DNA from 4 places in the Pseudomonas sp. GZD-222 genome. Region 1 is predicted to be linked to each of the others. Evidence: predicted binding sites of a transcription regulator. Region 1 holds the regulator's gene; each other region holds the start of a gene.
The links. The regulator sigma-54, encoded in region 1, starts transcription at its own class of promoters, with help from an activator protein. The targets are predictions, from matches to a motif close to ANTGGCATNNANNTTGCTNT.
Positions count from the first base shown of each region.

Region 2: a site for sigma-54 is predicted at 5,582-5,601, ahead of flgB (flagellar basal body rod protein FlgB). Genes of this name have one in related genera too.
Region 3: a site for sigma-54 is predicted at 5,568-5,587, ahead of ACO6VD_RS13545 (flagellar basal body rod protein FlgF). Genes of this name have one in related genera too.
Region 4: a site for sigma-54 is predicted at 2,910-2,929, ahead of ACO6VD_RS00970 (circularly permuted type 2 ATP-grasp protein). Genes of this name have one in related genera too.

Region 1 covers NZ_JBMOWO010000021.1:17,817-24,889, forward strand. Annotated here, with positions in the region: gene fumC (class II fumarate hydratase FumC) at 1-797, shown strand, start outside; gene ACO6VD_RS04290 (hypothetical protein) at 818-1,279, shown strand; gene ACO6VD_RS04295 (superoxide dismutase) at 1,281-1,892, shown strand; gene ACO6VD_RS04300 (ZIP family metal transporter) at 1,904-2,797, shown strand; gene ACO6VD_RS04305 (HPr family phosphocarrier protein) at 2,814-3,086, opposite strand; gene rapZ (RNase adapter RapZ) at 3,107-3,961, opposite strand; gene ptsN (PTS IIA-like nitrogen regulatory protein PtsN) at 3,964-4,428, opposite strand; gene hpf (ribosome hibernation-promoting factor, HPF/YfiA family) at 4,441-4,749, opposite strand; gene ACO6VD_RS04325 (RNA polymerase factor sigma-54) at 4,827-6,320, opposite strand; gene lptB (LPS export ABC transporter ATP-binding protein) at 6,500-7,073, opposite strand, start outside.
Region 2 covers NZ_JBMOWO010000071.1:77,516-84,588, reverse strand. Annotated here, with positions in the region: gene ACO6VD_RS13605 (MFS transporter) at 1-852, shown strand, start outside; gene ACO6VD_RS13600 (flagellar brake protein) at 923-1,666, opposite strand; gene ACO6VD_RS13595 (flagella synthesis protein FlgN) at 1,747-2,214, opposite strand; gene flgM (flagellar biosynthesis anti-sigma factor FlgM) at 2,260-2,574, opposite strand; gene flgA (flagellar basal body P-ring formation chaperone FlgA) at 2,744-3,496, opposite strand; gene ACO6VD_RS13580 (chemotaxis protein CheV) at 3,568-4,497, shown strand; gene cheR (protein-glutamate O-methyltransferase CheR) at 4,549-5,376, shown strand; gene flgB (flagellar basal body rod protein FlgB) at 5,640-6,047, shown strand; gene flgC (flagellar basal body rod protein FlgC) at 6,051-6,494, shown strand; gene flgD (flagellar hook assembly protein FlgD) at 6,510-7,073, shown strand, end outside.
Region 3 covers NZ_JBMOWO010000071.1:70,034-77,106, forward strand. Annotated here, with positions in the region: gene flgK (flagellar hook-associated protein FlgK) at 1-843, opposite strand, end outside; gene flgJ (flagellar assembly peptidoglycan hydrolase FlgJ) at 854-2,056, opposite strand; gene ACO6VD_RS13530 (flagellar basal body P-ring protein FlgI) at 2,067-3,176, opposite strand; gene flgH (flagellar basal body L-ring protein FlgH) at 3,189-3,884, opposite strand; gene flgG (flagellar basal-body rod protein FlgG) at 3,939-4,724, opposite strand; gene ACO6VD_RS13545 (flagellar basal body rod protein FlgF) at 4,770-5,510, opposite strand; gene ACO6VD_RS13550 (hypothetical protein) at 5,701-5,889, opposite strand; gene flgE (flagellar hook protein FlgE) at 5,962-7,073, opposite strand, start outside.
Region 4 covers NZ_JBMOWO010000007.1:94,591-101,663, reverse strand. Annotated here, with positions in the region: gene ACO6VD_RS00980 (transglutaminase family protein) at 1-517, opposite strand, end outside; gene ACO6VD_RS00975 (alpha-E domain-containing protein) at 514-1,464, opposite strand; gene ACO6VD_RS00970 (circularly permuted type 2 ATP-grasp protein) at 1,468-2,877, opposite strand; gene ACO6VD_RS00965 (ribonuclease E inhibitor RraB) at 3,042-3,374, opposite strand; gene ACO6VD_RS00960 (hypothetical protein) at 3,562-3,798, opposite strand; gene ACO6VD_RS00955 (LTA synthase family protein) at 3,950-6,034, opposite strand; gene ACO6VD_RS00950 (methylated-DNA--[protein]-cysteine S-methyltransferase) at 6,248-6,721, shown strand; gene ACO6VD_RS00945 (PLDc N-terminal domain-containing protein) at 6,756-6,959, opposite strand.

The sequences.
Region 1 (7,073 bases):
TGCTCGGCGGATGGGCAGCGCAGATCTCTGCTGCTATCGCGCACATTGAATCGACCTTGCCAGCACTGCAGTCGCTGGCCCAAGGCGGTACCGCGGTGGGAACGGGGATCAATGCACATCCAGAATTTGCCGGCCGATTCAGCCGGCAGCTCTCTGAACTCACCAAGGTGCCATTCACCCCAGGGCAGAATCTGTTCGCCCTGATTGGCTCTCAGGACACCGCCGTTGCGCTTTCCGGCCAGCTCAAGACCACCGCTGTTGCCCTGATGAAGATCGCCAACGACCTGCGCTGGATGAACTCCGGACCGCTGGCGGGCCTGGGCGAAATCGAGCTGGAGGGCTTGCAGCCTGGATCCTCGATCATGCCTGGCAAGGTCAACCCGGTGATCCCGGAAGCCACCGCCATGGTTGCCGCGCAGGTCATCGGCAACGACGCCACCATCGCTGTAGCGGGCCAGTCGGGCAACTTCGAACTCAACGTGATGCTGCCGATCATTGCGCAAAACCTGCTGAGCAGCATCGAGTTGATGGCCAATGTCAGCCGCTTGCTGGCCGACAAGGCCATCGCCAGCTTCAAGGTCAACGAGCCCAAGCTCAAGGAAGCACTGGCGCGTAACCCGATTCTGGTGACGGCGCTGAATCCTATCATCGGCTACCAGAAAGCTGCCGAGATCGCCAAGACCGCCTACAAACAAGGGCGTCCGATCATCGAGGTGGCCCTAGAGCACACCGACCTGCCGCGCAGCCAGCTGGAAGTGCTGCTCGACCCGGAAAAGCTCACGGCTGGCGGCATCTGATACGGCTCTGGAGGTTTGTCATGCAGCACTGGAAACGCACCACCGAGATTGCCAACCGCCTGTTCGACCAGGGTGAACTGGTCGATGCCCGCGAGCTGTATCTGCAGGCCCTGGCCCTGGCCCAGGTGTTGTTCGAACGCTGGCATGACGCCGACGAAGCGGTGGCGGTGTGCGTGATCGCGCACCATAACCTGGCCGACCTGCACCTGCGCCTGAACCAGCCACAAGAGAGCGCGGAGTACCTCTGCGCTATCCATCAGCGCCTGCTGCAGGCCATGCAGGATCAACGTCTGGCGCCAGCGCTGCGTGAAGCAGCGTTACGGCACAGCAGCAAAACCTACACCGAATTGTTGAACTTCATCAGCGAGTACGGCCAGTACCCGCGAACCGAACGCCTGCTCCATCGTCATGACCCGCAACCGGTGGTTCTTGCCGGTCAGGAAAGCGCCGGGTCTTCAGCACATCAATACGGAATCCATTGAAATGCCTCATACCTTGCCTGCATTGCCTTACGCCTACGATGCGCTGGAACCGCACATCGATACCCAGACCATGCAGATTCACCACAGCAAGCACCACCAGACCTATATCAACAACCTCAACGCTGCCGTCGAAGGTACCGAATGGGCCGAATGGCCGGTCGAGCAACTGGTCGCTGCGGTCAAGCAGTTGCCAGCGAACCTGCAGGCGGCGGTGATCAATCAAGGTGGCGGCCATGCCAACCACTCGCTGTTCTGGACGGTGATGTCGCCCAAGGGCGGTGGTCAGCCTCAGGACTCGGTCGCCAAGGCTATCAATGAACAATTGGGCGGCTTCGAGGCTTTCAAAGACGCTTTCACCAAGGCTGCACTGACCCGTTTCGGCAGCGGTTGGGCCTGGCTCAGCGTGACCCCGGAGAAAAAGCTGGTAGTGGAGAGCAGTGGTAACCAGGACAGCCCACTGATGAACGGCAATACGCCGATTCTTGGTCTGGATGTCTGGGAGCACGCTTACTACCTGCTGTACCAGAACCGTCGTCCTGAATACATCAACGCTTTCTACAACGTGATCGACTGGTCCGAAGTAGAGCGTCGATACGTAGCCGCCCTCGTGTGAGTCGTGCCGGTATGCGTTCGGATGTGATGTCCATTGGCGGTGTGCGCCTGTTCCGCCTGGCGCTTGGGACCCTGTTGCTGTTGGTCGGCTGCGCCTTGCTGGTGGCGCAGGGATTGGCCTGGCTGGACCTTGAGCCGCGCATGATGCGTGCGCTCGAAGGCGGTGCCCTGTGTGCATTGGGTACCGCGCTGGGAGCAGTGCCGGTGCTGGTGATCCGCAGTATGCCGGTAGCCTTGGCCGATACCCTGCTGGGTTTCGGCGCCGGGGTAATGCTGGCGGCAACGGCCTTCTCCCTGATCATTCCCGGGCTGGATGCTGCGCAGGCTATTGGTCTGGGCAAATGGGGGGCAGGCGGGCTGGTCAGTTTCGGTTTGCTGTTCGGCGCGTTCTGCCTCTACCTGGTCGATCTCAAGGTGTCTGGTGCTTCGCCAGAGGCTTTGCTGGGCAGTGCCCAGCAGCCAGTGATTGCTGCGCGGATCTGGGTGTTCGTCATTGCCATCATTGCCCACAACATTCCAGAAGGCATGGCCATTGGCGTGTCGGCGGGAGGTGGCATGCCGGACGCTGACAGTCTGGCCATGGGCATCGCCTTGCAGGATGTGCCCGAAGGTCTGGTTATTGCTCTGGTGCTGGCAGGGGCCGGTATGGCGCGCCTCAAGGCATTCGCTATTGGTGCGGCGTCTGGACTGGTCGAGCCGGTGGCTGCGGTGATTTGCGCCTGGCTGGTGACGGTGGCGGAGTTGTTATTGCCGCTGGGGCTGGCCTGTGCGGCCGGGGCCATGTTGCTGGTGGTGACTCAGGAGATCATTCCTGAATCACGCAGCAACGGCCATCATCGCTTGGCCAGTCTGGGACTGTGCGTCGGCTTCTGCCTGATGATGGTAATGGACACGGCGCTGTCTTGAGAGGGGGCGGGGGCGGTTACTCGCCCTCGTCGAAGTAGTTGTTGATCAGTTCGATCAACGCTTGCAGGGCTTCGTCCTGTTGCTCGCCTTCAGTATGCAGATGCACGGTGGTGCCTTTGCCAGCCGCCAGCATCATCACGGCCATAATGCTCTTGCCATCCACTTGTGACTCCGGCGTACGACCAACCCGAACCGCGCAGGGAAACTTGCCGGCGACACCAACGAACTTGGCCGCAGCTCGAGCATGCAGCCCAAGTTTGTTGATGATGGTGATTTCACGAGCGGGCATCGAGGCGGTGGTCCTGTGGGCTAGAGGTCGCGGTGGCGAACCTGGACATTTTTCAAGGATTGCTGCAGCAACTGGCCCAGGCGCTCGGTCAGGTAAACCGAACGGTGGTGTCCACCGGTACAGCCAATGGCAATGGTCACATAAGCGCGGTTACTGGCGGCAAAGCGTGGTAACCATTTGAGCAGGTAGCTGGAAATGTCCTGGTACATGTCTTCGACATCAGGCTGGGCTGCCAGGTAATCGATGACCGGTTGCTCCAGACCTGAATGATCACGCAATTCCGGCTTCCAGTAAGGATTGGGCAGGCAGCGCACATCAAACACCAGATCAGCGTCCACCGGCATGCCGCGCTTGAAGCCGAAAGACTCGACCAGGAACGCGGTACCGGGCTCTGGCTGGTTGAGCAGGCGCAGTTTGACCGAGTCACGCAACTGGTAGAGGTTAAGGTTGGTGGTGTCGATCTTCAGGTCGGCGAGGTCGGCGATAGGCCCGAGAAGTTCGGTCTCGAACTTGATTGCTTCGGCCAGCGAGCGGTCGGCGTTGGTCAGCGGGTGGCGTCTGCGGGTTTCCGAGAAGCGCTTGAGCAGGGTTTCTTCATCGGCGTCCAGGTACAGCACATCACACTGGATATGCTTGCTCCGGGCGTCTTCTAGCAGCTCGGGAAAGCGCGTCAGGTGGCTCGGCAGGTTGCGCGCATCGATCGATACAGCCACTTTGGGCTGCATCAACTCGGTATTGATCAGGGCGTTCTCCGCCAGCTGCGGCAGCAGCCCGGCGGGCAGGTTATCGATGCAGTAGTAGCCGTTGTCCTCCAGGACTGCGAGGGCGGTGCTCTTGCCGGAGCCGGATCGGCCGCTGACGATAATCAGGCGCATGTTCAGGACTCGTTCTGTACGTCCAGTACGACCTGGTACAAGGCTTCACTGCTACTGGCGGCACGCAGCCGGTCACGCACGTCCTTTCGGTCGAGCATGCTGGCAATCTGGCGCAACAGTTCAAGGTGCGCATCGGTGGCCGCTTCGGGAACCAGCAGGACAAACAGCAAATCGACCGGGGCGCCATCGATGGCGTCATAGTCAATCGGTGCATCCAGGTGTATCAGGGCGCTGATGGGGGAGGCGCAGCCTTTAAGGCGGCAATGTGGAATGGCAATGCCATTACCAAAACCGGTCGACCCGAGTTTCTCCCGGGCAAACAGGGCTTCAAAAACGTCCTGCATCTCCAGGTCTGGAACCTCCCGATCGATCAGGGTGGCAATTTCCTGGAGTGCGCGCTTTTTACTGCCGCCCGGCGCGTTCACGAGGGAACGGCCGGGGGTCAGGATGGTTTCAAGTCGGATCATGGATGAGGGGGATCAGCGGGCCGCTGCACCTTGCAGCAGGCTTTGCTGTTTTTCCTTGTGTTTTTTCAGTTGGCGGTCGAGCTTGTCGGTCAAGGCATCGATCGCTGCATACATGTCTGTGTGTTCGGCATTCGCAACCACTTCGCCGCCGGGAATAAACAGCGTCGCTTCAATTTTCTGCTGCAGTTTCTCGACCTTCATGATCACCGTCACATTGGTAATCTTGTCGAAGTGACCTTCCAGCCGTTTCAGTTTCTGTTCGACGTACTCGCGCAGCGGCTGGGTGACTTCTACATGCTGTCCACTGATATTGACTTGCATACAGCTTCTCCTTTGTTGCCCGTGCATAAGAGGCAGGTGTTGCGCCTGCCACTGAACTGCTGTGGCGATCTCAGGGGCTACATCAGTCGCTTGCGCTCACTCGACGGTGCAATGCCGAGGGACTCGCGGTACTTGGCGACGGTGCGACGGGCTACCTGGATGCCTTGTGCCTCCAGTAAACCAGCGATCTTGCTGTCACTCAATGGCTTTTTCTGATTTTCCGCTGCAACCAGTTTTTTGATGATCGCGCGAATCGCTGTGGACGAGCATTCCCCGCCTTCGGAGGTGCTGACGTGACTGGAGAAAAAGTACTTCAGCTCGTAGATTCCGCGGGGGGTGTGCATGTATTTCTGCGTGGTAACCCGGGAAATCGTCGACTCGTGCATGCCCACGGCTTCGGCGATGTCGTGCAGCACCAGCGGTTTCATTGCTTCGTCGCCGTGGTCGAGGAAACCACGCTGGTGTTCGACGATCTGGGTGGCCACCTTCATCAGGGTTTCGTTGCGGCTTTGCAGGCTCTTGATGAACCAGCGGGCTTCCTGCAATTGGTTGCGCATGAAGGTGTTGTCGGCACTGGTGTCGGCGCGGCGGACGAAACCTGCGTACTGGGGATTGACCCGCAGTCGTGGTACCGCTTCCTGGTTGAGTTCGACCAGCCAGCGTTCGTTGTCCTTGCGCACGATGACGTCAGGGACCACATATTCGGCTTCGCTGGACTCGATTTGCGAACCGGGACGCGGGTTGAGGCTCTGGACCAGCTCGATGATCTGGCGCAGTTCGTCTTCCTTGAGCTTCATGCGCCGCATCAGCTGGCTGTAGTCACGGCTGCCGAGCAGGTCGATGAAGTCGCGGACCAGGCGCTGGGCCTCGGCCATCCACGGGGTAGTGGCTGGTAGTTGGCGCAGTTGCAGCAGCAGGCATTCGCTGAGGTTGCGAGCACCGATGCCGGCAGGCTCGAATTGCTGGATGCGGTGCAGGACGGCTTCGACTTCGTCGAGCTCGATATCCAGCTCGGGGTCGAAGGACTCGCAGACTTCTTCGAGGGTTTCGTCCAGGTAGCCCTGATTGTTGATGCAATCGATCAGGGTGACCGCAATTAGCCGATCGGTGTCGGACATGGGCGCCAGGTTCAGCTGCCAGAGCAGGTGGCTTTGCAGGCTTTCGCCGGCCGACGTGCGGGTGGTGAAATCCCACTCGTCATCGTCGTTGCTGGGCAGGCTGCTGGCGCTGGTCTGGTAGATGTCTTCCCAGGCCGTGTCGACAGGTAGCTCGTTGGGAATGCGCTCGTTCCATTCGCCTTCTTCCAGGCTGTCCACGGTCGGCGCGGTTTCCTGGAAGCTGGTGTCCTGGACCTCGGCAACAGGCTTGCTTTCGGCGTTATCGGCCATCGGGTCGCTGTTGTCGAAATCGTCGCCTTCTTCCTGGCGTTCGAGCATCGGGTTCGATTCCAGCGCTTCCTGGATTTCCTGTTGGAGGTCCAAGGTAGAAAGCTGGAGCAGTCGGATAGCCTGTTGCAACTGAGGGGTCATCGTCAGTTGCTGGCCCATTCTTAGGACGAGCGATGGTTTCATGGCAGGGGCTTAACACCTTTTTCGCCGGCGCACAGGCGCCATCCACTACAAGGGCACCGAGGCGCCAACTTTAAGCAAGATATATGCCTTAAGTTGGAGCGTTTGCCTAGGGTGCTGTAACAATTAAGCCGGATTTCACCGGTACAGTTGCCCATGGCAAGCGCTTTGTCGCCTCGAACTTACAAGCGGAACTCGTGGCCCAAGTACACCTCTTTGACCAGGTCGTTGGCCAGGATGGTCTCTGCGTCGCCTTCGGCAATCAGTTGACCATCGTTGACGATGTAAGCGGTTTCGCAGATATCCAGGGTCTCGCGGACGTTGTGGTCGGTGATCAGTACACCGATGCCCTTGGCCTTGAGGTGATGGATGATCTGCTTGATGTCGCCGACCGAAATCGGGTCGACACCAGCAAAGGGTTCATCGAGCAGGATGAATTTCGGTGCCGTAGCCAGGGCGCGAGCAATCTCCACGCGGCGACGTTCGCCACCGGAAAGGCTCATGCCGAGGTTGTCGCGAATGTGGCTGATGTGGAATTCCTGCAGCAGGCTTTCCAGCTCCTTGCGCCGGCCATCGCGGTCCAGGTCCTTGCGGGTTTCAAGGATCGCCATGATGTTGTCGGCAACCGACAGCTTGCGAAAGATCGACGCTTCCTGAGGCAGGTAGCCAATCCCGGCACGCGCACGGCCGTGCATCGGCTGATGGCTGACATCCAGGTCGTCGATCAGGACGCGGCCCTGATCGGCCTGGACCAGG
Region 2 (7,073 bases), on a different contig from region 1:
TTGATGCTGGTGGCCATGTGTTTTGCCTTGTGCCTGGTGCCCGTGGCGATGACTCGGCGCATTCACCCGGCGCCGTTGCGTCCGGCGCCGATGGAGCCGCGTTTCTTTATCACGCGCGTGCCGCAGTCGTTGAGTACGGTGCTGGGGTCCGGGCTGATCGTCGGCTCGTTCTACGGTCTGGCGCCGCTGTATGCGGCCAAGCAAGGGCTGAGCACCGAGTACATCGGTCTGTTCATGGGCTGCTGTATTTTCGCCGGTCTGCTGGTGCAGTGGCCGCTGGGCTGGCTGTCGGATCGCTATGATCGCGCGGTATTGATCCGCAGCGTGGCGGTGGGTCTGGCCATTGCCGCGTTGCCCTTGGCGATCCTGCCGACGGTGCCGCTGCTTGTGCTGTTCATTGCCGGCTTTGTCGTGTCGTTGCTGCAGTTCTGTCTGTACCCCTTGGCGGTGGCATTCTCCAACGACCACGTGGAAAGCGAGCGCCGGGTTTCGTTGACCGCCATGTTGTTGGTGACTTATGGCGTGGGCGCCAGTATCGGACCGCTGGCGGCAGGGGTGCTGATGAAGGTGCTCGGCCACCAGATGCTTTATGCCTTCTTTGTGTTCTTTGCCCTGGTGCTGGTCTGGCGGATTCGTCCGAAGGCGGTCACCGGGCTGCACCAGGTCGACGATGCGCCACTCAATCACGTGGCCATGCCGGCGGCGGGTTCGCCGCTGTCGGCAGCGCTCGACCCGCGGGTTGATGAGCAAGTCGTGCAGGATCAGATGCAGGCGCCGGTAGCGGCTGAGGATACTGAAGAGGAAGAAGAGGGTGATGCTGGTGAGGCGGGGGAGAAGCCGGCGTCGGTGTGAACGTCATAGCGGGGCAAGCCCGCTCCCACAGTGCTTGTGGGAGCGGGCTTGCCCCGCGATGTGTTGAAACTTAGTAGTCGTCTTTATCGAAGCGCCGCGCTTCACGCTGCAACTGGTAGACGAAGGTTTCGATCTTGCGCTGCATCTGACCGTTCAGGTTATGAAAGCGCACGCCTGCGAAGGTGGCGTTGAGGCGCTCTTCAAAATGCAGGTGGCGAAGCTCCACCTCAACCTGCGACAAGCCCAGCGGAGCGCCCGAGGCGAACTTCTCGTATACCTGACCCAGCTGCAGACGTTCCTCGACATTGCCTTCGAAGCGCAGCTTGCAGCCCGTGGCGGAGATGTCCAGCAGCTTGCCGCGCAGTTCGCCATTGCCCTTGAGCTTGTCGCCGTCGAGCTTGATGTCGACCAGTTGCGACAGCTTCAGTGCGGCGCGAAACGCATTGCGACGCTGGTGGTAGGCCACTTCGGTCGGCAGTACGCCGCGATAGCAACGATGGCCGTCCACTTCGCTGATGCTCATCGGGGTGTTGCATTCCCAGGCGATACGCACGCCATCATGAAAACCCTCGACGCGGAACGGCTCGCCATTTTCAAGGTAGCGCTCACCGTCACGGGGGATCATTTCATCAAACGCCAGGCGATTGCTTTCGCGGTCGACCTCGACCACGTAGCTCTGGAAGCGCTGGCTGCGTTCGTGGAAGGTGATGATCAGTGGGTCATGGCTCTCTTGCAGCGACCGCAAGTTGGCGGCAATTTCCAAAGGGGTAGTGAGCACCTTCGGAGGCTGCGGAGCTTCTGCTTCATTGAACACGGGTAGTCAATCTCCAGGCATAAACGACACACGCAAGTAACGGCATTTTGCCAGTATGTTCCGTGCCTTGATACAGGCAATCAAGCCTGGCTGAGCGCCCGTGGCTTGGCAAGGGGTGAGGTTGATCCACGAGCGTCGTAGAGTGACGGTGATTCGCCACCCATGAGGATTTTGATCTGATTGGCTGTGGTGCTTTGCTGAAGCTGGATCGCGCGGCCATTACGCTCGTTGACCGCCTGGCAGTCGGCAAGCAGTTTGCCCAGGATATCCAGCTGCTGCAGGAGCAATTCGCCTAGTTGCGATTGGTCGGCCAGTTGCTGGACGCCTTCGCGGTCCTGGCTCAGGCCAAGGCTTGCGAGCAGTTCACTGCGCCGCCGACCTTGCTGATCGAGAAGAATTACCAGCGACTGCTTGCGCGCCAGGATGTCTTCCAGCAGCGGCATGTCACGACCGTGCAGGGCAGTCGCCTCGGTCTGCAGCAATTCCAGCAATTGTTGCGCTGGCGCAAAGTCGTCTTCGATCAATTTCAGCAAGGTGGTGTCGTGCATGGCTGGCTCTTTGGTTCAAGCGTCCTGAAGTCAGCGCGCCAGAGGCTAGCGCTGGGCTTCGAAATTAAGCAGTTTGCTGGCGACACGGTTGGCGTCGACCTGGTAGCTACCGTCGGCGATAGCCTGTTTCAACTCCGCCACCCGGGCGCTGTTGACAATAGGCTGGTCGCGCAGCTTGTCGCTGACCTTTTGCAACTGCTGGGCCTCGTGGCTCAGGTGTACAGCTTCGCCGCTGGCGCCGCCCTGGACGACGCTGTCGGCCTTGGCTGCGGTCTTGCTGGTGGCGCTTTCCTGGCTGTTGCCAGTGCGCACGCCGGCAACCGACGGAGAATTATTCAAACGACTGAAGTCGATGACCATGATCAGAAAACCTCTGGGGATATGGACGCTTGCCTTGCTTTCGGCCAATCCTGAAAAAACTTTAGGGCGCAATTGATCTACAGCATGCGCGGCACGTTTCGGGCGTCCAATGGGACACAGTTTAGGAAAAGCAGTTCCTGATCGCCAGAGTTCTTCGTTGATTACTCGCTTACATGGCCACTTCAACCTGGCCCGGCCCGGTTACCCTGGCCTTGACCACCCGTTTGGAATTGAGATTGCGCACCCGGATCTGCTCGCTCTGGCCGCCTTTGCTCAGGGCTTCGCCCGGCATGCGGACGCTGAGGGTGCCGCTGCGGGCGGTAATGACCACCTGATCACCTTTGCGCACCACTTCGGCCTGTTCCAGGTGTTGGGGTGTCAGCACCTGGTCCATGACCGTTGGTCGGATAACCTTGAGCCCGACAGCCTGGTCCAGGCTGCTCAGGAAACCCTGGTTGAGCAGCCCTACGTCGCGCTCGCGCAGGGTGACGTCCTGCTCGCCGACAACACTTTCACGTTTGAGCGGGCGAACCACGGTCACGACGCTGCGAAAAAGACGTACCTGGGCGGGCACAAACACCGTCCAAGGAGAGCTGCCGTTGCAGCGAACCCTGATCGTTACGCGGCCGATTGGCTGTGCCGGGCTTTCCAGGTTGGCGTCCAGTTGCCTGTCACACAGCGGCATGCGCAGGCGCGGGTCGAGGGTGTTGACCTGGATTTCGTAGCGTCCCTCGGTCTGGCTGCTGGCCAGGTAGTCTTCCACGGTGAATTCAAGAAACCCCTGGGTGACGCCGATAAGCTGTTCAGGCAAGGTGAAAGCGTCAGCCAACGGGCGAGCCCCGGGTACCAGCAGGCACAGCGCGGCAAAATAGCTGGGCAGCGGGCGGGTCAGGCGGCGGAAAAATGTCGTTTTCATGTTCATACGATTAAAAAAAGCAAAGCGCGTGCCGAGACTGGGTACGAAGTTCGAAGCGTTTGGTGAAGGAGTCTGGCATGGCTGGTGTAATGGATTCGGTGAACCAGCGCACGCAACTGGTGGGGCAGAATCGCCTGGAGCTGCTGCTGTTTCGTCTGAATGGCGAGCAGCTCTACGGGATCAACGTGTTCAAGGTGCGGGAGGTATTGCAATGCCCACCCCTGACCGTGCTGCCCAAGTCCAATCCGGTAGTGCGCGGTGTCGCGAATATTCGTGGGGCAACCATCCCGATCCTCGATCTGGCGATGGCGACCGGTATGCCCGGTCTGAGTGAAGATGTCAGCAAGAGCTTCGTGATCATCACGGAGTACAACACCAAGACCCAGGGTTTTCTGGTGCACTCGGTGGAGCGCATCGTCAACATGAACTGGGAAGAGATCCATCCGCCACCCAAGGGAACCGGGCGTGATCACTACCTGACCGCTGTCACCCGGGTCGACAACAAGATGGTCGAGATCATCGATGTCGAGAAGATCCTCGCTGAAGTGGCGCCGACCTCCGAGTCGATCTCTGCCGGCGTGGTCGATGCCGAGGTGCAGGACAAGGCGGTGCTGTTGCGGGTGCTGACGGTCGATGATTCGTCGGTGGCGCGCAAGCAGGTCAGTCGTTGCCTGCAGACGGTCGGGGTGGAGGTCGTGGCGCTCAATGACGGTCGCCAGGCGCTCCAGTACCTGCGCAATCTGGTGGATGAGGGCAAGCGTCCGGAAGAAGAATTCCTGATGATGATCTCTGACATCGAGATGCCGGAGATGGATGGTTATACCCTGACGGCTGAGATCCGCAGCGACCCGCGCATGCAAAAGTTGCACATCATCCTGCATACTTCGCTGTCCGGAGTGTTCAACCAGGCGATGGTCAAGAAGGTCGGGGCAGATGATTTCCTCGCCAAGTTCAAGCCGGACGACCTCGCCCAGCGCGTCGTCGATCGCATCAAGGCCACGCACTAACGGCCAGGGGTTCAGCCCCTGGCGGTTCACACGATTTAAGAGGCGGCATCATTGTCTACGGGTAATTTGGATTTCGAACAGTTCCGGGTCTTCCTGGAAAAAGCCTGTGGCATCCTGCTGGGCGAAAATAAGCAGTACCTGGTCTCCAGCCGTCTCAACAAGCTGATGGAGCAGCAGGGCATCAAGTCCCTGACCGAACTGGTACAGCGTATCCAGAGCCAGCCGCGCAGCGGCTTGCGCGAGCAGGTGGTGGATGCCATGACCACCAATGAAACCCTCTGGTTTCGCGATACCTATCCCTTCGAAGTGCTGAAGAACAAGGTATTGCCCGAGCAGATCAAGGCCAATCCGGGGCAGCGCCTGCGCATCTGGTCGGCGGCCTGTTCCTCGGGGCAGGAGCCTTACTCGATTTCCATGGCCATCGATGAGTTCGAGCGCAGCAACATCGGCCAGTTGAAGATGGGTGCGCAGATTGTTGCCACCGACCTGTCCGGGACCATGCTTACCAACTGCAAGACCGGTGAGTACGACAGCCTGGCAATTGCCCGTGGTTTGTCCCAGGAGCGCCTGCAACGCTATTTCGATGTGAAGGCGCCAGGGCGCTGGGCGGTCAAGGCGCCGATTCGCAGTCGCGTTGAGTTTCGTTCGTTCAACCTGCTCGACAGCTATGCCAGTCTGGGCAAGTTCGACATCGTGTTTTGCCGCAACGTGCTGATCTACTTCTCGGCCCAGGTCAAGAAAGACATCCTGCTGCGTATTCACAGCACGCTCAAACCGGGCGGTTATCTGTTTCTTGGCGCATCCGAAGCCCTCAATGGCTTGCCGGACCATTACCAGATGGTGCAGTGCAGTCCCGGGATTATCTACCAGGCCAAGTAATGGGGCCGGCCTCTGTGGGAGCGGCGGTGCGGCGACCCGACTTGCCCCGCGATGCGATATGTTTGACGGACCGCATCGCGGGGCAAGCCCGCTCCTACCGGGGAATTGCCGCTTTGCTGGCGCCGAGCGGAAATCCTTTGCCGCTTTTCTGGCATTGCCGCCAACGGCAATCCGATCAAGGCCCCGTATTTACGGGGTTTTGTTTTTTGGCATGGCTCTTGCTCTAGCTCAGTCAACGAAAAACCTTCGAAGGTTTCCCCGACATGAGCATCAGCTTCGACAAAGCGCTTGGCATCCACGAAAAGGCATTGGGTTTTCGCGCCCAGCGTGCCGAGGTGCTGGCCAACAACATTGCCAACGCCGACACGCCGAACTACAAGGCGCGTGACATGGACTTCGCCTCAGTCCTGGCGGCCCAGGCCGAGAAAACCAGCAAGGGTCACTTCGCGCTGGACCGGACCAACAGCCGGCACATCGAGGCCGAAGGCCTGAGCATGGCTGACGAAAGCCTGCAGTACCGCACGCCGATGCAGCCGTCGATCGACCAGAACACCGTCGATGCCCAGCTCGAACAGTCGAGCTACGCGGAAAACGCCGTGGGTTTCCAGGCCAGCTTTACGCTGCTCAACAGTAAATTCAAAGGGCTGGTATCGGCCCTGCGCGGAGAGTAAGTCATGTCCCTCGCCAGTGTCTTCAACATTGCCGGTAGCGGCATGAGTGCCCAGACCACGCGTCTGAACACCGTCGCTTCGAACATCGCCAACGCCGAGACCGTCTCGTCGAGCATCGATCAGACCTACCGCGCCCGTCACCCGGTATTCGCCACCACCTTCCAGCAAGCCCAGGGCGGCGTCGGCCAGTCGCTGTTCCAGGATCAGGATGCTGCCGGGCAGGGCGTCCAGGTGCTGGGTGTGGTGGAAGATCAGAGCAACCTTGAAGCGCGCTACGAGCCTAATCACCCAGCGGCGAACAAGGACGGTTATGTCTACTACCCGAACGTCAACGTGGTCGAGGAAATGGCGGACATGATCTCTGCCAGTCGCTCGTTCCAGACCAACGCCGAGCTGATGAATACGGCCAAGACCATGATGCAGAAGGTCCTGACCCTGGGTCAGTGATAAAGGACTAAGCCAATGGCAAGCGTTAACGACACCACCGCCGGTGTAAACCTGAACGACGTGCTCAAGGCGTCGGTCAAGAAGACCTCTGAAACCAACAACAGTGGCGTTGCCGCGGCAACCAACAGCAAGACCGGCAACCAGACGCTGGGCAAGGATGCGTTCCTGCAGTTGCTGGTTACTCAGATGCGTAACCAGAACCCGCTCGATCCCCAGGACAACAGCGAGTTCGTCGCCCAGCTGGCGCAGTTCAGTAGCCTGGAAGGCATCACCTCGCTCAATGAGTCGGTGACTGCGATCTCCGGCAACTACAAGTCGTCCCAGGCGCTGCAGGCTTCGTCGCTGGTCGGTCGCTCGGTGATCGCCCAGACCGACAAGGCTGTGGTCGATACCACCAAGAGCTTCAACGGCTCGGTGGTTGTGCCGCAGTCGCTGAGCAATGCCACCGTCACGATCACCGACAAGGATGGCAAGGTGGTCAAGACCATCGATCTGGGCGAGCAGAAGGCCGGCAACGCCGCCTTCGTCTGGGATGGCACCAACGACAAGGGTGAGAAGGTCGATCCGGGCACCTACAAC
Region 3 (7,073 bases), on a different contig from region 1:
TTCGCTGCGATAACGCAGCAGGCCGCCAATCTCGCCGCCCTTGAGACTGGAAGTGACGTCCATGACCGTGGTGCCGCGGTTGAGCTGGATACTGACCCGGGTCGGGTCGTTCTTGCTCGGCACAGTCTCCAGGGTGTTGATGGTCTTGCCCATCACCAGCGGCTGGCCATTCTCCAGGTAAATATCCAGATTGCCTTCACGCTCGACCACCTGGGTACCGACCAGCTGGGACAACTGACGCACCGCTTCGTTGCGCTGGTCGAGCAGGTCGTTCGGGGTGCCCTGCATCTGCGAGATCTGGTCGTTGTACTGGGCAATGGTTGCCGACAGTTTGTTGACCTGATCAGCCATCGACGACAGATTGCCATTGATGTTGCTGTTCTGTTCGTTGAGCTGGTTGGCGATGGTGTTGAAGCGCTTGCTCAGCGATTGCGCACTGGTCAGCAGCAACTGGCGCGAGGCATCCTCGTTGGGCTTGGCGGCCGCGCTCTGCATGGCGGTGAAGAAACTCTTCAAGGCGCCGGTAATACCGGTATCGGCGTCGGACAGCATGCTGTCGATCGGCGCAACCTGATTGAGATACGCCGCAGCATCGCTGTTCAGCGAGGTGGTGGTACGCAACTGGTTTTCGAGGTAGGCGTTGTACACCCGACGCACATCGGACAGGGTCGTACCGGTGCCGATAAATACATTGCCGTTCTGCTGCGAGCCGTTGGCCCGCTGCACGTTCTGCTGGCGCGAATAACCAGCGACATCGGCATTGGTAATGTTGTTACCCGTGGTGTGCAGGCCTGCCTGACTAGCGCCGAGCCCCGACATTCCGATGTTGATCAAACTCGCCATGGTTCAAACCTTATAGTTGCGTAGTGGTGCCAATCGCTGCGTAGCTTTCGTAGGATTTCATTTGCTTGGCGATCTGCGAGATCTTGCTCGCGTAATCCGGGTCGGTTGCGTAACCGGCCCGCTGCAGCTCGCGTACAAACTGTTCCGGTTTATCGGCAGCCTTGACCGCTTCTTTATAGCGAGCGTTGTTCTGCAACAGGCTTACCAGGTCATGGAAACTGTCTTGATAGGAATCGTAGGAACGGAACGCCGCCGTCTCCTTGACGAACTGACCATCGCGAAACTCGCTGGTGATCGCCCGCGCCTGCTCACCCTGCCAGTTGCCGGTAGCCTTGATGCCAAACAGGTTATGACTGCTGCGACCATCGTCCTGACGCATGACCGACTTGCCCCAACCGGTTTCCAGAGCGGCCTGAGCCACCAGGTAGCGAGGGTCGATACCGATACGCTTGGCGGCCTGTTCGGCCATCGGCAGCATGGTCGCGACAAAGTCGTCCGAAGAACTGAAAGCACGCTTGGCCGGGGCCAACGGCGGCTGCGCCATGGCGCGGCCGTAAATGCGCAGGTTGCCCGGCGCGGCGAACGCTTGCGCCGGTTGCCAGTCACCCTTGACCACGGCGTCGCCGGCCAGGGTCGAACGCCCAGGGATCGGTGCGGTGTTAGTCGTGGCTGGCACACCGCCCGCTGCCGGCACCAGGCCCGCCAACAAGCGATCGGTCAGTTTGCCTGGCAACGCCAGGCGACGGGAGTTCAGTGCTGCCACATCATTTCGCGTTATCGCAGTCTCCTGCACGCGCTCAGGCACCCCAACGGCTGTCGCACCCAATGGTCGCGGCTGGACATCGAAGCGCGGGAACGGGCTGGTATTGCTCGCCGAAACCGCCTTCTGCTTGGACAACTGACGCATCAACACATCCTGCAGACCGATGCCGCCGCCTTCACGGGACATGCTCACCGCCAGCTGCTGGTCATACATCTGCTGGTACTGCTTGGTGGTCTCGGTGTTGAGCGGGTTGTCCTTGGCCAGCACATCGCTGGCCGAACGCATCGACTTGAGCATCTCGTTGAGAAACAGTGACTCGAATTCCTGGGCCACCTTGCGCAGGTTGGCCTCACTGTCGCGGTCGCCGACCTTCAACGAGCTGAGTCGATTGAGGTCGGTGTAGGCTCCGGTGTCAGCCATGTTGGCTATCGGGTTTTTCGGCATTTCCATGCGCCAGTCCTCAGATCACGATCAAGTCGGCTTGGAGCGCGCCGGCCTGCTTCAGCGCTTCGAGAATCGCCATCAGGTCACTGGGGGCCGCGCCCACCTGGTTCACTGCTCGAACGATTTCATCCAGCGTGGTACCTGGCCCGAACTTGAACATCGGCTTGGCTTCCTGCTCGGCATTGACCCGCGAGCGCGGCACGACAGCGGTCTCGCCATTGGAGAACGGCCCGGGCTGGCTGACGATCGGATCTTCGGTGATGGTCACGGTGAGGCTGCCGTGGGTGACCGCCGCTGGCGACACTTTGACGTTCTGGCCGATGACGATGGTGCCGGTACGCGAGTTGATGATGACCTTGGCCACCGCCTGGCCCGGATCGATTTCCAGGTTCTCGAGGATCGACAGGTAATCGACACGCTGGCTTGGATCGAGTGGCGCAGTGACCCGCACCGAACCACCGTCCAGGGCCTGGGCCACACCCGGACCAAGCAGTTCGTTGACCTTGTCGACGATGCGCTTGGCGGTGGTGAAGTCCGGCCGATTGAGGTTCAGGGTCAGGCTGTTGCCCTGGTTGAAACCGCTGGGCACGGCACGCTCAACCGAGGCACCACCGGGGATGCGTCCCGCCGAGGGCACGTTGACGGTAATCTTCGAGCCGTCGCGGCCTTCGGCGTCAAAGCCACCGACCACCAGGTTGCCTTGAGCGATCGCATAGACGTTGCCATCGATACCCTTGAGCGGCGTCATCAGCAGGCTGCCACCGCGCAGGCTCTTGGAGTTGCCGATCGAGGACACGGTGATATCCACCACCTGCCCCGGCTTGGCAAACGCCGGCAGGTCGGCATGCACCGAGACCGCGGCGACGTTCTTGAGCTGCACGTTGCCGGTGCCTGCCGGCACCTTGATGCCGAACTGCGACAGCATGTTGTTGAAGGTCTGCAGGGTGAACGGCGTCTGGGTCGTCTGGTCACCCGTGCCGTTGAGCCCCACCACCAGGCCGTAGCCGATCAGCTGGTTGCTACGCACGCCGGAAATGCTGGCAATGTCCTTCAGGCGCTCGGCCTGTGCGGCAAACGCAATGGACATCAGAAGCGCGGCGGTAATCAGCTGCTTGAAGTTGAACATGGTCATCCGAACCTAGAAAGGCCAAAGCGGGCTGATGAAGAAACGGTCGAGCCAACCCGGCTGGCTGGCATCGGCAAAGGAGCCGGTTCCCGAGTAGGTGATGCGCGCATCGGCAACCCGGGTCGAAGGCACGGTGTTGTCGGTGGCAATGTCGTCGGCGCGGATCATGCCGGCAATGCGCACCAGCTCATCGCCGGTATTGAGGGTCAGCCACTTCTCGCCGCGCACGGCAATGATGCCGTTGGGCAGCACGTCGGCAACGGTCACGGTGATCGAGCCGGTCAGGCTATTGCCCTGCCCTGCCTTACTGTCACCCTTGGTCGCACGGTCACCGCTGTAGCCGGCGCTCAGGCTCAAGTCGCCATCGCTGAACGGGTTGTTGGTAGTCATCGACGAGCCGAACAACGAGGTCAGGCCGATATCTGCCTTACTGTTCTTGGCGATCTGCGAGTTGGCATTCTTGCTCGCCTGGGTACGCTCGTTGAGGGTGATGGTGATGATGTCACCAACCCGGAACGCCTTGCGGTCGCTGTACAGGTTCTGGTCGAAACCGGCCTGGTAGATCGAGCCGTTGTTGGCCGCCGCCGGCAGTGGCGTACGCGGCAATACCGGCGCGTAGTACGGATCATTGGGCTTGGGCGTCGGCGCAACGCAGCCGGCCAGCACAGTGATCCCACTCAGGGCTAGTACAGATAACAAACGACTCATGACTCTGACCTCACGGTGTAACAGGCGCCGTTCAAGCGACCTTGGAGACTTCACTTACAGGTTCTGGGTAACGAACGAGAGCATCTGGTCGGCGGTGGAAATGACCTTGGAGTTCATCTCGTAGGCACGCTGGGTAGTGATCATGTTGACCAGCTCTTCCACGGTGCTGACGTTGGAGTTTTCCAGGGTCTGCTGCTGGACCACACCAAAGCCGTTCAGGCCTGGGGTGCCGACTTGTGGCGCGCCGCTGGCTGCGGTTTCCAGGAACAGGTTGCCACCCACGGCTTGCAAGCCGGCCGGGTTGATGAAGTCGGCGGTCTGCAGGTTGCCGATGACCTGTGCTGCCGGGTTACCTGCAGTGGTGATCGAAACCGTGCCATCGCGGCCTACGGTGAAGGTCTGTGCCTCAGGCGGAACCACAATGGCAGGCTCGAGGGCGAAACCGCTGGCGGTGACGATCTGGCCGTCGGAGTTCAGGTGGAAGGTACCGTCACGGGTGTAGGAGACAGTGCCATCTGGCTGCAGGATCTGGAAGAAGCCGCGGCCATCGACCGCCATGTCCAGCGGGTTCTCGGTGGTCTGCAAGCTACCGGCGTTGAAGTTCTTCTGGGTGCCGACGATGCGCACACCGGTACCCAGTTGCAGGCCCGAAGGCAGCTCGCTGTCCTGGGTCGACTGGGCACCGGCCTGACGGCGGGTCTGGTACAACAGGTCCTGGAACTCGGCACGATCACGCTTGAAACCGGTGGTCGACACGTTGGCCAGGTTGTTGGAAATGGTGGTGAGGTTCATGTCCTGGGCGGACAGACCGGTTTTACTGACCCAAAGAGCCGGAAGCATGCTGTTCTCCTCGCGCGCCTGTTTTACGGCGCTACGTCTGTGTAATTAGCCGATTTGCAAAACCCGAGCCATGGCTTCGTCGCCTTCCTTGGCCGTGGTCATCATTTTGATGTGCAGTTCGAATTGACGGGACAGCGCCAGCACCGAGGTCATTTCCTCGACTGCGTTGACGTTACTGCTCTCAAGGAAACCCGACACCAGTTTGACATTGGCGTCGGCATCGGCCGGCTGGCCAGTGTTGGTGTGGATCAAACCATCGGGGCCTTTGGTCATGGTCTTGAGATCCGGGTTGACCATCTTGATCCGGTCAACTTCAGCCATCACCCGCGGCCCCTCACCCATGGCGCGGATGGTGATGGTGCCGTCTTCACCGACTTCGATCTTCTGCTCCGGCGGCACCGCAATCGGCCCGCCATTGCCCATGATCGGCATGCCGTTGCCGGCACGCAGCACACCCAGGGCATCGATGTTCATGCTCGCGGTACGCACATACGCTTCGCTGCCATCGGGCGCTTGCACGGCGATAAAGCCATCGCCGCCAATGGCGACATCCAGATCGCGTCCGGTTTCAAGCATCGAGCCAGGCGCGAAATCCGTCGCTGGCCGCTCGGTCATGGCATAGGCACGCGCCGGAAAGCTGTCACCGAACACCGGCATCGAGCGTGCCTGTTCCAGGTCACGCTGAAAACCGGTGGTGGAAATATTCGCCAGGTTGTTGGCATGCGCCTTCTGCGCCAGCGCGTTCTGGCTGGCACCGGTCATGGCCACGTACAGCATCTTGTCCACAGTATTCCTCCCCTGCGCTGGCGAACACTTGCCGTTCGCCGCTGCTTTGCAGTGCTTGTAGCAAGTTTCAAACCAACTTTACAGAAGTGGCTAAAAGCCCCGCCAGACAAGGGCTTGGCCGTCGCACCTAGAGGCGACGAGGAGAAACGCCGTCGAAATTACGGCGCCAGCTTGCCGCTAGCGGCAAGCGTCAGTAGTCACGGCACGCCGCGTTGTTGAACGGACCGGCAAAACGCTTCCAGCCATCACCCGGAGAAAACTGCGCGCAGACCAGGCGCCCATCGGCCTGGCTTTCCCAGCGGTACCAGGACGCGGCATCAGCCCGCACCTGAGTCATCAGCAGCACCGCGAACAAGGCTAACGCCACTCGTTGCAACATGATCGATACCTCTGAAATGAAAGACCCCTTCCAAGAAAGGGGTCCGTCCACCACTAACGCTTCACACCCGCATCAGGCCATCTGAATGATGGTCTGCATGATGGTGCTCTGGGTCGAGATGGTCTTGGCGTTCGCCTGATAGTTGCTCTGCGCCTTGATCAGCTCGACCAGCTCGTTGGTCAGGTTGACGTTGGACGCTTCCAAAGAGTTGGAGGCGATGGCGCCCAGGGTACCGGTCTTCGGTGCATCGACACCCGGGATACCCGAGGAGTAGGTCTCGGCCCAGCGCGTACCACCCATAGGCTGCAGCCCTTGCTCGTTGGCAAAGGAGGCAATAGCGACCTGACCAATAGCGCGCGACTGCTGGTTGCTGAAGCTGGCGAACATGACACCGCTGGAGTCAATGCTCAGGCTCGAGAGGATACCGGTAGCGTAACCGTCCTGGCTCTGCGACAGGCGCGTGGTCGGGGTATTGTAGGAGGTCGTATCGGTCATATCGATCGCGATACCACCGGCGCTGGCCTCAGAACCGTTGGAACCCCACACCGGCGGCTTGGCGTTCGCGTCGGTAACAGTGGCAGGTATCCAGCCGGTCAACTTGAAGACCTTGTTCACCACTTCATAACCCGAACCTGCAGCACCCGCAGTCATGGTGTCGACACTGCCATCAGGATTAAAGGTGATGTTGCCTTCCAGAGGCTCCGGCGGCTCCTGAGTAGGGTCAAGCGGGTTGCGACCATCGATCAGAGTGTAAGACTTCCACTCGTTGGTGCCGGTCTTGACGTAATACTGATCCATGACGTGCTCGTTACCCTGACTGTCATAGATCTTGGTGGCGAACGTCTTGTTCCAGGTGGTGTCATCGGTTGGATTGAACACGGTGGTCGACGGAATGGTCTTGTCCGACGAGTTCAGGTTGATGCCCTGATCGATGGAGGTAGTCGACTTCGGCGCCAGCGCCGAGGTGTCGATCTTCAGGTCGGTCAGTACGCCGTTGATGATCTTGCCATTGGCGTCCACACCGTAGCCACGCAGTCGCAGGCCATCGGCCGTGACCACGTAGTTGTCCTTGTTGGTCTGGAAGGCACCGGCACGGGTGTAGCTGAGCGAACCATTATCGCTCAGGACAAAAAAGCCCTGCCCCTGAATGCCCATGTCCAGCACGTTGCCGGTGTTGGTGATCT
Region 4 (7,073 bases), on a different contig from region 1:
GCACACACGCCAGGAAGGCATGGGTATGGTCCTGACACACCCCGGCGCCCCCGGCAAACGCCTGAGCGGCGCTGGTGTCCACCGCTGTGCTGCCGGGCCTGTAGGCCATGCGCTGATTGAGCGCGTTCATCAGTTCGATCAGTGCCGAGCGATCGCGACGCTTACGGCATTGCTGGCTGGCAAAAGCGCGCAAGGCCTCATCGGCCTCGGTCAGGCGGGTAAAGCGCAAAAACGGCAGCGCTGACTGCGCTTCGTGCTCGGCTTCACGGGATTCGTCGATCTCCACCAGGCCGCGCGCACTGATGACCAGGTCCGAGTGTGGCTCGTCCAGGCTCAAGACGTGGAGGATGTTGCCAAACGGGTCCAGTTGCGCACGCACCGGGCGCGGCAAGTCCAGCTGCCAGGCCAGTACCTGCTGGCGCTCGCTGTCATGGGGGGTCAGGCGCAGGTACTGGATGCTGGCACGAACCTGATCTTCATAGTGGTAGGCGGTTTCATGGCTAATGGTCAGTCTCATACGGCCTCCAGGTAAGCGCTTTGGATGGCGTTGCCCAACTGGCGCACCAGCGGGATGTAGTGGGTCAACCAGGGGTGCAGGCCTTCGGCGAGGATCTCGTCGATGCCGGTGTAGCGCAGCCGCGCATCCACTTCGGCGGCAAGGCGCTGGGCCGCCCTACCGTTGCTGCCCGGCAGGCTGGCGAGAATCTGGTCGATCTCTTCGGTGCAGGCGCGTAGCGAGCGCGGCACATCGGCGCGTAACAGCAACAGCTCAGCCACATGGCGGGCGGCCGGCGCGTCGCGATAGATCTCGGTGTAGGCCTCGAACGAGGACAATGCCCGCAGCAAGGCACTCCACTGGTAGTAACCGCGGGCCGAACTGTCGCTGACCGCTTCCGCCTCGTCGCCGAGCATTTCGTAGCGCGCATCGAGCAGGCGCAGGGTGTTGTCGGCGCGTTCGATGAAGGTGCCCAGGCGAATAAAGCGAAACGCATCGTTGCGCATGATGGTGCCGTAGGTGGCGCCGCGAAACAGGTGTGAACGTTCCTTGATCCACTCACAGAAGCGGCTCATGCCGTAACGACCCAGCCCCTGCTCGGCAATGCCACGGATTTCCAGCCAGGTGGCGTTGATGTTTTCCCACATGTCGGCGGTGATTCGCCCACGCACCGCATGCGCACTGGCACGCGCTGCGCCCAGGCAACTGTAGATACTCGCCGGGTTGTCCGGGTCGAGGGCAAAAAAGTGCAACAGGCGCTCGGCATGCAACTGGCCGTGGCGCTCCAGATAGTCGTCCAGGGTGCCGGTGATCAGCAGCGGCATGGCCATTTCATCCAGGCCATCGCCACGACCGTCCTGGGGCATCAGTGACAGCGAGTAACTGACGTCGAGCATCCGCGCAAGGTTTTCCGCACGCTCCAGATAGCGCGACATCCAGTACAAATCAGAGGCAGTTCTACTCAACATGGCTTAATCCTCGACCACCCAGGTGTCCTTGGTACCGCCGCCCTGAGACGAGTTGACCACCAGCGAACCTTCACGCAGCGCCACCCGCGTCAGGCCTCCTGGCACCACCCGGGTCTCGCGACCGGACAACACGAACGGACGCAAATCAATATGCCGCGGGGCAATCCCGTTCTCCACAAAAGTCGGGCAGGTCGACAGCGACAGCGTCGGCTGGGCGATATAGGCCGCAGGGCGCGCCTTGATCCTGGCAGCGAAGGCATCGATCTCGGCGCGCGTTGCAGCCGGGCCGACCAGCATGCCGTAGCCACCGGAGCCCTGGGTTTCCTTTACCACCAGCTCTGGCAAGTGCGCGAGTACATGAGACAGTTCTTGCGGCTTGCGACACTGCCAGGTCGGGACGTTCTTGAGGATCGGTTCTTCGTCCAGGTAGAAACGAATCATGTCGGTGACATAGGGGTAGATCGACTTGTCGTCGGCCACGCCGGTACCGATGGCATTGGCCAGCACAACGTTGCCGCAGCGATAGGCGGAAAGCAGCCCGGGCACACCGAGCATCGACTCGGGATTGAAGGCCAAGGGATCAAGGAAGGCATCGTCCAGGCGCCGATAAATCACGTCGACCGCCTTCGGCCCGTCGGTGGTACGCATGAACACGCGCTCGTCACGTACGAACAGGTCCGCACCTTCGACCAGCTCGACGCCCATCTCCCGCGCCAGAAAAGCGTGTTCGAAGAATGCACTGTTGAAACGCCCGGGGGTGAGCACGACCACGCTGGGATTATCCAGGGGGCTGGCGCTTATCAGGGTGTCGAGCAGCAGGTTGGGATAGTGGTCGATCGGGGCGATGCGCTGGGCGGCGAACAGCTCGGGGAACAGACGCATCATCATCTTGCGGTCTTCAAGCATGTAGCTGACGCCGCTAGGGGTGCGCAAATTGTCTTCGAGCACGTAGTAGCTGCCGTCACCGTCACGCACCAGGTCGATCCCGGAGATATGCGAGTAGATGTCACGGTGCAGATCCAGCCCCTGCATCGCCAATTGGTACTGCTCGTTGGCCAGTACCTGCTCCGCCGGAATGATCCCGGCGCGAAGAATCCGCTGACCGTGATAAAGATCGGCCAGGAACATGTTCAGGGCCTTGACCCGCTGGATACAGCCGCGCTCCACCACCCGCCATTCACTGGCCGGAATGCTGCGCGGAATGGTATCGAAAGGGATCAGGCGCTCGGTGCCCTGCTCGTCACCATAAAGGGTGAAGGTGATGCCGGCGCGATGGAACAGCAGATCGGCTTCACGCCGACGTTGCGCCAGCAGCTCAGGCGGAGTCTCTGCCAACCAGCGGGCGAACTCCCGGTAATGCGGACGGACCTGGCCGTCTGCGCTGTACATCTCATCGTAAAAGGTGCGGATCATGCCGAACTCCTTGTCACCCGTGCACCCGAGCCATCGCAAGCCCCGTGCCAGCGGCATAATTCCTTGGATTTCAATAGGTTGTATTTTCAATAAAGAACGGCTGCACCAGATGCGTGCAACCGCTCGGACTGCCAGGGGATCAACGCCTCATTGCGAAGCGTCGTTCAGGCCAGCGGGCGCTCGTGTTTAACGCCCCAGCCTTCGATTTCGCCGCCCAGCGGGGCTATCAGCGCTTCGAAATCCTGCTCGAACTCGTCGATACCGCCGTAGGTGGCGTACATCACCTTGCTTAACTCCAGGTGCCAGGCGCCATCATCGCGTTCATGTACCTGGGCGCTCAGCGACTCTCCGCGAAACTGTCCAGCTGCCCGTCGTGCCCGTGCCTCATCGGGGAAAACCGCATAAAACTCAATGGGATGAATCTGGGCAAAGTTGAATCCGCCCTCTTTCATCTGACGCAATACCGTGCTGCTGATGTCCTCGTATTGGCTGCTCATGAATCGTCCTCCTAACTACCGATGGATAGACTTTCAGTGCAAAACGCACCTGCCCGCCACACAAGCTGTGCGGGGGCAATTCGAGCTGAATGCATGACGTGGATCGGCAAGCCCGGGCTATCACAAAAAACGGCCCGACCTTGATTGCAGCGTAGCGCTTACTTGCCAAGCGCGCCAACCAGAGGCTTCAGGGCGCCTCGGTGATGGCGGTAATTTCTACGCCGTTCTGCTCCTTCAGCCATTTGGCTGTGGGCATCGTGGCGCGATCCTGGAAGTCATTGAGGTCCAGTTCGTCCATGACTGGAAACAGATGGGCACGAATCAGGCGTGCAGCCTCTTCGATGCTGGGTTCCTGCTCAGACGTGAATGGCAGCGAGGTACGCTCGCCTTTCTGATCAACAAAGGTAATGACCCACGCTTTCATTGGATTCTCCTCTGTACTGACGCTCAGGGTGAATCTGCCCTACTTTCCGTTGACTGTAGGTGGAGGTGAAATGTTCAGTTGCAGATTGCCCGCCGCATAAAAAAAGAGGCCCGAAGGCCTCTTTTCAGTTTAACGCAACACGCTGGGTGCGTTAGTCCGGCACGCCGTGGATAACACCTGCGGTGTTGTCCAGCAGACTCTTGGTCGCGGTCTGAATGAACGACTCAAGCTTGTGGGTCAGGTCCTTCTGGTCCGGGCTTTCAATCAGCTCGGCCTTGAAGTTGGCACCCAGCTCGTAGCGGTACATGCGTGGAGCCATGTCCTTGGACTCGATCAGGATGCGGTCACCCTTGAGCAGACCAACGATCTGCTCGCTACCCGACGGCTTGATCATGCCGAAGCCCGGATCGCCAGCCGGCAGGTTGAGCAGGTCACGCCCCCAGCACTGATGGCGGGTTTCGCCACCCAGGCGGCCCATGATGGTCGGTACGATGTCGATCTGGGTACCCACGGTGTGGTTCACCGCACCGAACTTCTCCTGAATGCCCGGAGCGATCAGCAGAAGCGGTACGTTGAAGCGGCCCAGGTCCAGCTCGGTGACTTGCTGGTGGTTGCCAAAACCGTGGTCACCGACGATGACGAACAGGGTTTCATTGAAGTACGGCTCTTTGCGCGCTTTCTCGAAGAACTGGCCCAGGGCCCAGTCGGAGTAGCGCATCGCGGTCAAATGCTGATCGAGACGGCCCTGGCCGGTGACCGGCTCCACCGGCAACTGCGCTGGCAGCGCGTACGGGGTGTGGTTGGACAGGGTCTGCAGCAAGGCATAGAACGGTTTTTTGCCGTAGTTCTTCGCCAGCTCTTCGGCACCACGGTCGAACATGTCCTGGTCGGACACACCCCAGGTCGGATCGGAGAACACCGGATTGACGAAGTCGTTACGGCCAATAAAGGTGGTCATGCCCTGGTTGCCGAAGAACCCGGACTGGTTATCCCAGGCAAAGTCGCCGTTGTAGACGTAAACGTCGTCATAGTCGCGGGCACTGAGCAGCGCTGGCAGGCCAGACAGCTTGTGGCCGCCCTCAGGCGTCTGCATCAGGTATTCGAAACCTGGCAGGTTCGGGTAGCAGGCCATGGTGGCGAACATACCCTGGTGGGTATGGGTACCGTTGGAGAAGAAGCGGTCGAACAGCACGCCTTCTTTGGCCAGCTTGTCGAAGTACGGAGTGATGTTGTTCGGGCTGCCCAGCGCGCCGACCGAATGACCGGCGAAGCTCTCCATCAGGATCACAACGACGTTCCTGATTGGCAGGGTATTGGCTGGCGGCGGCGTGAAATCACGGCGTACAGCAGCGCTATCGGCATCGACCAGTTTGTCGTTGTCGGTCAGCAGCATGTCCCGCACGGTCTGGGTCGCCAGGGTCTGCTCGATGGTCGACTTCCAGACATTGGCGCGATCTTCACCAAAACGGCTCTTGGCCGCATCGATCAAGGTCAGGGTGCCATTGAGGCCCAGCTGGTTGACGAAGTTCGAGTCGGTGGTGAAGGCATCACCCCAACGCATCGGCGGGCCCTGACGCAGGGTGCCACGCGCGGCAATCACCGCCACCAGCAGGATCATGAAGAACACCACGCCACGCACATACCACGGGGCCACTGCACGGCTGCTGGCAGTCTGGTCCTGATAGGTGCCACGTGGACGGGTCAGGCGGTCGATGCCCTTGAACAGCAGGCTCAGCAACCAGGTGCCGAAAATCCACGCCAACAGGTAACGCACCACCGGGAAACCGTACCAGAGCATGCTCAGTACGGTCTTGGGATCTTCCTTGACGTACTGGAACACCAGGCCGTTCAGACGCTGATGGAACTCGCGGTAGAAGTCCAGTTCCATCAGGCCAAGGAACATGACGATGCTCGACGCCAGGGTCAGCCATACCCGGAACAGGCCGCGGGCAGCCATGGCGCGGACGCTGAGGGTGGCCAGCAGCAGCGGAATGCTCAGGTAGACGACGACGCGCAGGTCAAAGCGCAGGCCATTGAGGAAACCCTCGGCCACGGTCGACATCGGCGTGTCACCGATCATGTCGCTGTTGTAGATCAGCAGGCCCAAACGTACCAGGCTGAGCATCAGCATGATTACCAGACCACACAGCAGGGTGTAGGCCAGGTGCGATTTTAGCGTTGGTTGCAGCGGGCGCGACGCAGCCCGCTGATCACTCAAGGCGTCCGTGTTAGCCATGGATTGGAAGATCCCTAGGATTCAGATTCAAGAAAGGCGAAAAAACGAATCGGCAAATGTGCACTAAACCCGAGGGCAATGCACGGCCATTCGGCGAACGGATAATTGCGCGCGCGAATTTTCCATAATCGAATGTGAAAATTTCGTTGTGGAACACCTTGGGTAACATCTTGCGGTATCGTAATTGCTCTTCCATCACCCAGGCGTCGCGCCATGTATTACTGCTACCAGTCCAGCCCGCTTGGCCCACTGTTGGTGGCCGGGGACGAACAGGGCCTGCATCTGCTGCACATGGATGCCGCGCAGCCCTGGGAGCTGCCTGGCGACTGGCAACCTGCAGTTAATCAGCTGGATGATGTGCGGCGCCAGCTGGACGAGTACTTCGCCGGCAAACGCGAGGTGTTCGAGGTCAGACTGGCGCCGCTGGGTACAGCGTTTCAACAGGAGGTCTGGCACGCCTTGCAGCGCATTCCCTATGGCACCACCTGCAGCTATGGCGATCTAGCCGAACAGATCGGCCGCCCCCGCGCCGTGCGCGCTGTCGGTACGGCTAACGGCGCCAACCCGATCGCGATCATCGTGCCCTGCCATCGGGTGATCGGCAGTAATGGCACCCTGACCGGTTATGCCGGAGGTGTGGAGCGCAAACAGATACTGCTGGAGCTGGAGGGTGCCTGGTTGATCTGATTCACGATGGCAGCGACCTCGTCCCGCGATAAGCCTATCGCGGGTCAAGCCCGCTCCCACCGCCCCGTGGCCCGGCAATCGCCCAGATAATCAGGCCAAGCACCGGCAGCAGCAGGATCAACAGGATCCAGAGGATTTTCGGCCCCAACCCCACCCCGCTTTTAAGCACATTGATGATCGCCCAGATATCCAGCGCCAGGATGATCAGGCCGACCAGGCCATTGAAGGTAGAACCCATGCTGTCGCTCCCTTGATCGAGTCTGCCCCAAGAATAGCTGGCTATCAGCGCCATAGACGCTAATCGTTGGCAGCGGCTCAAGCGCACTCGTTACACTCGACCCATCGACTTGTT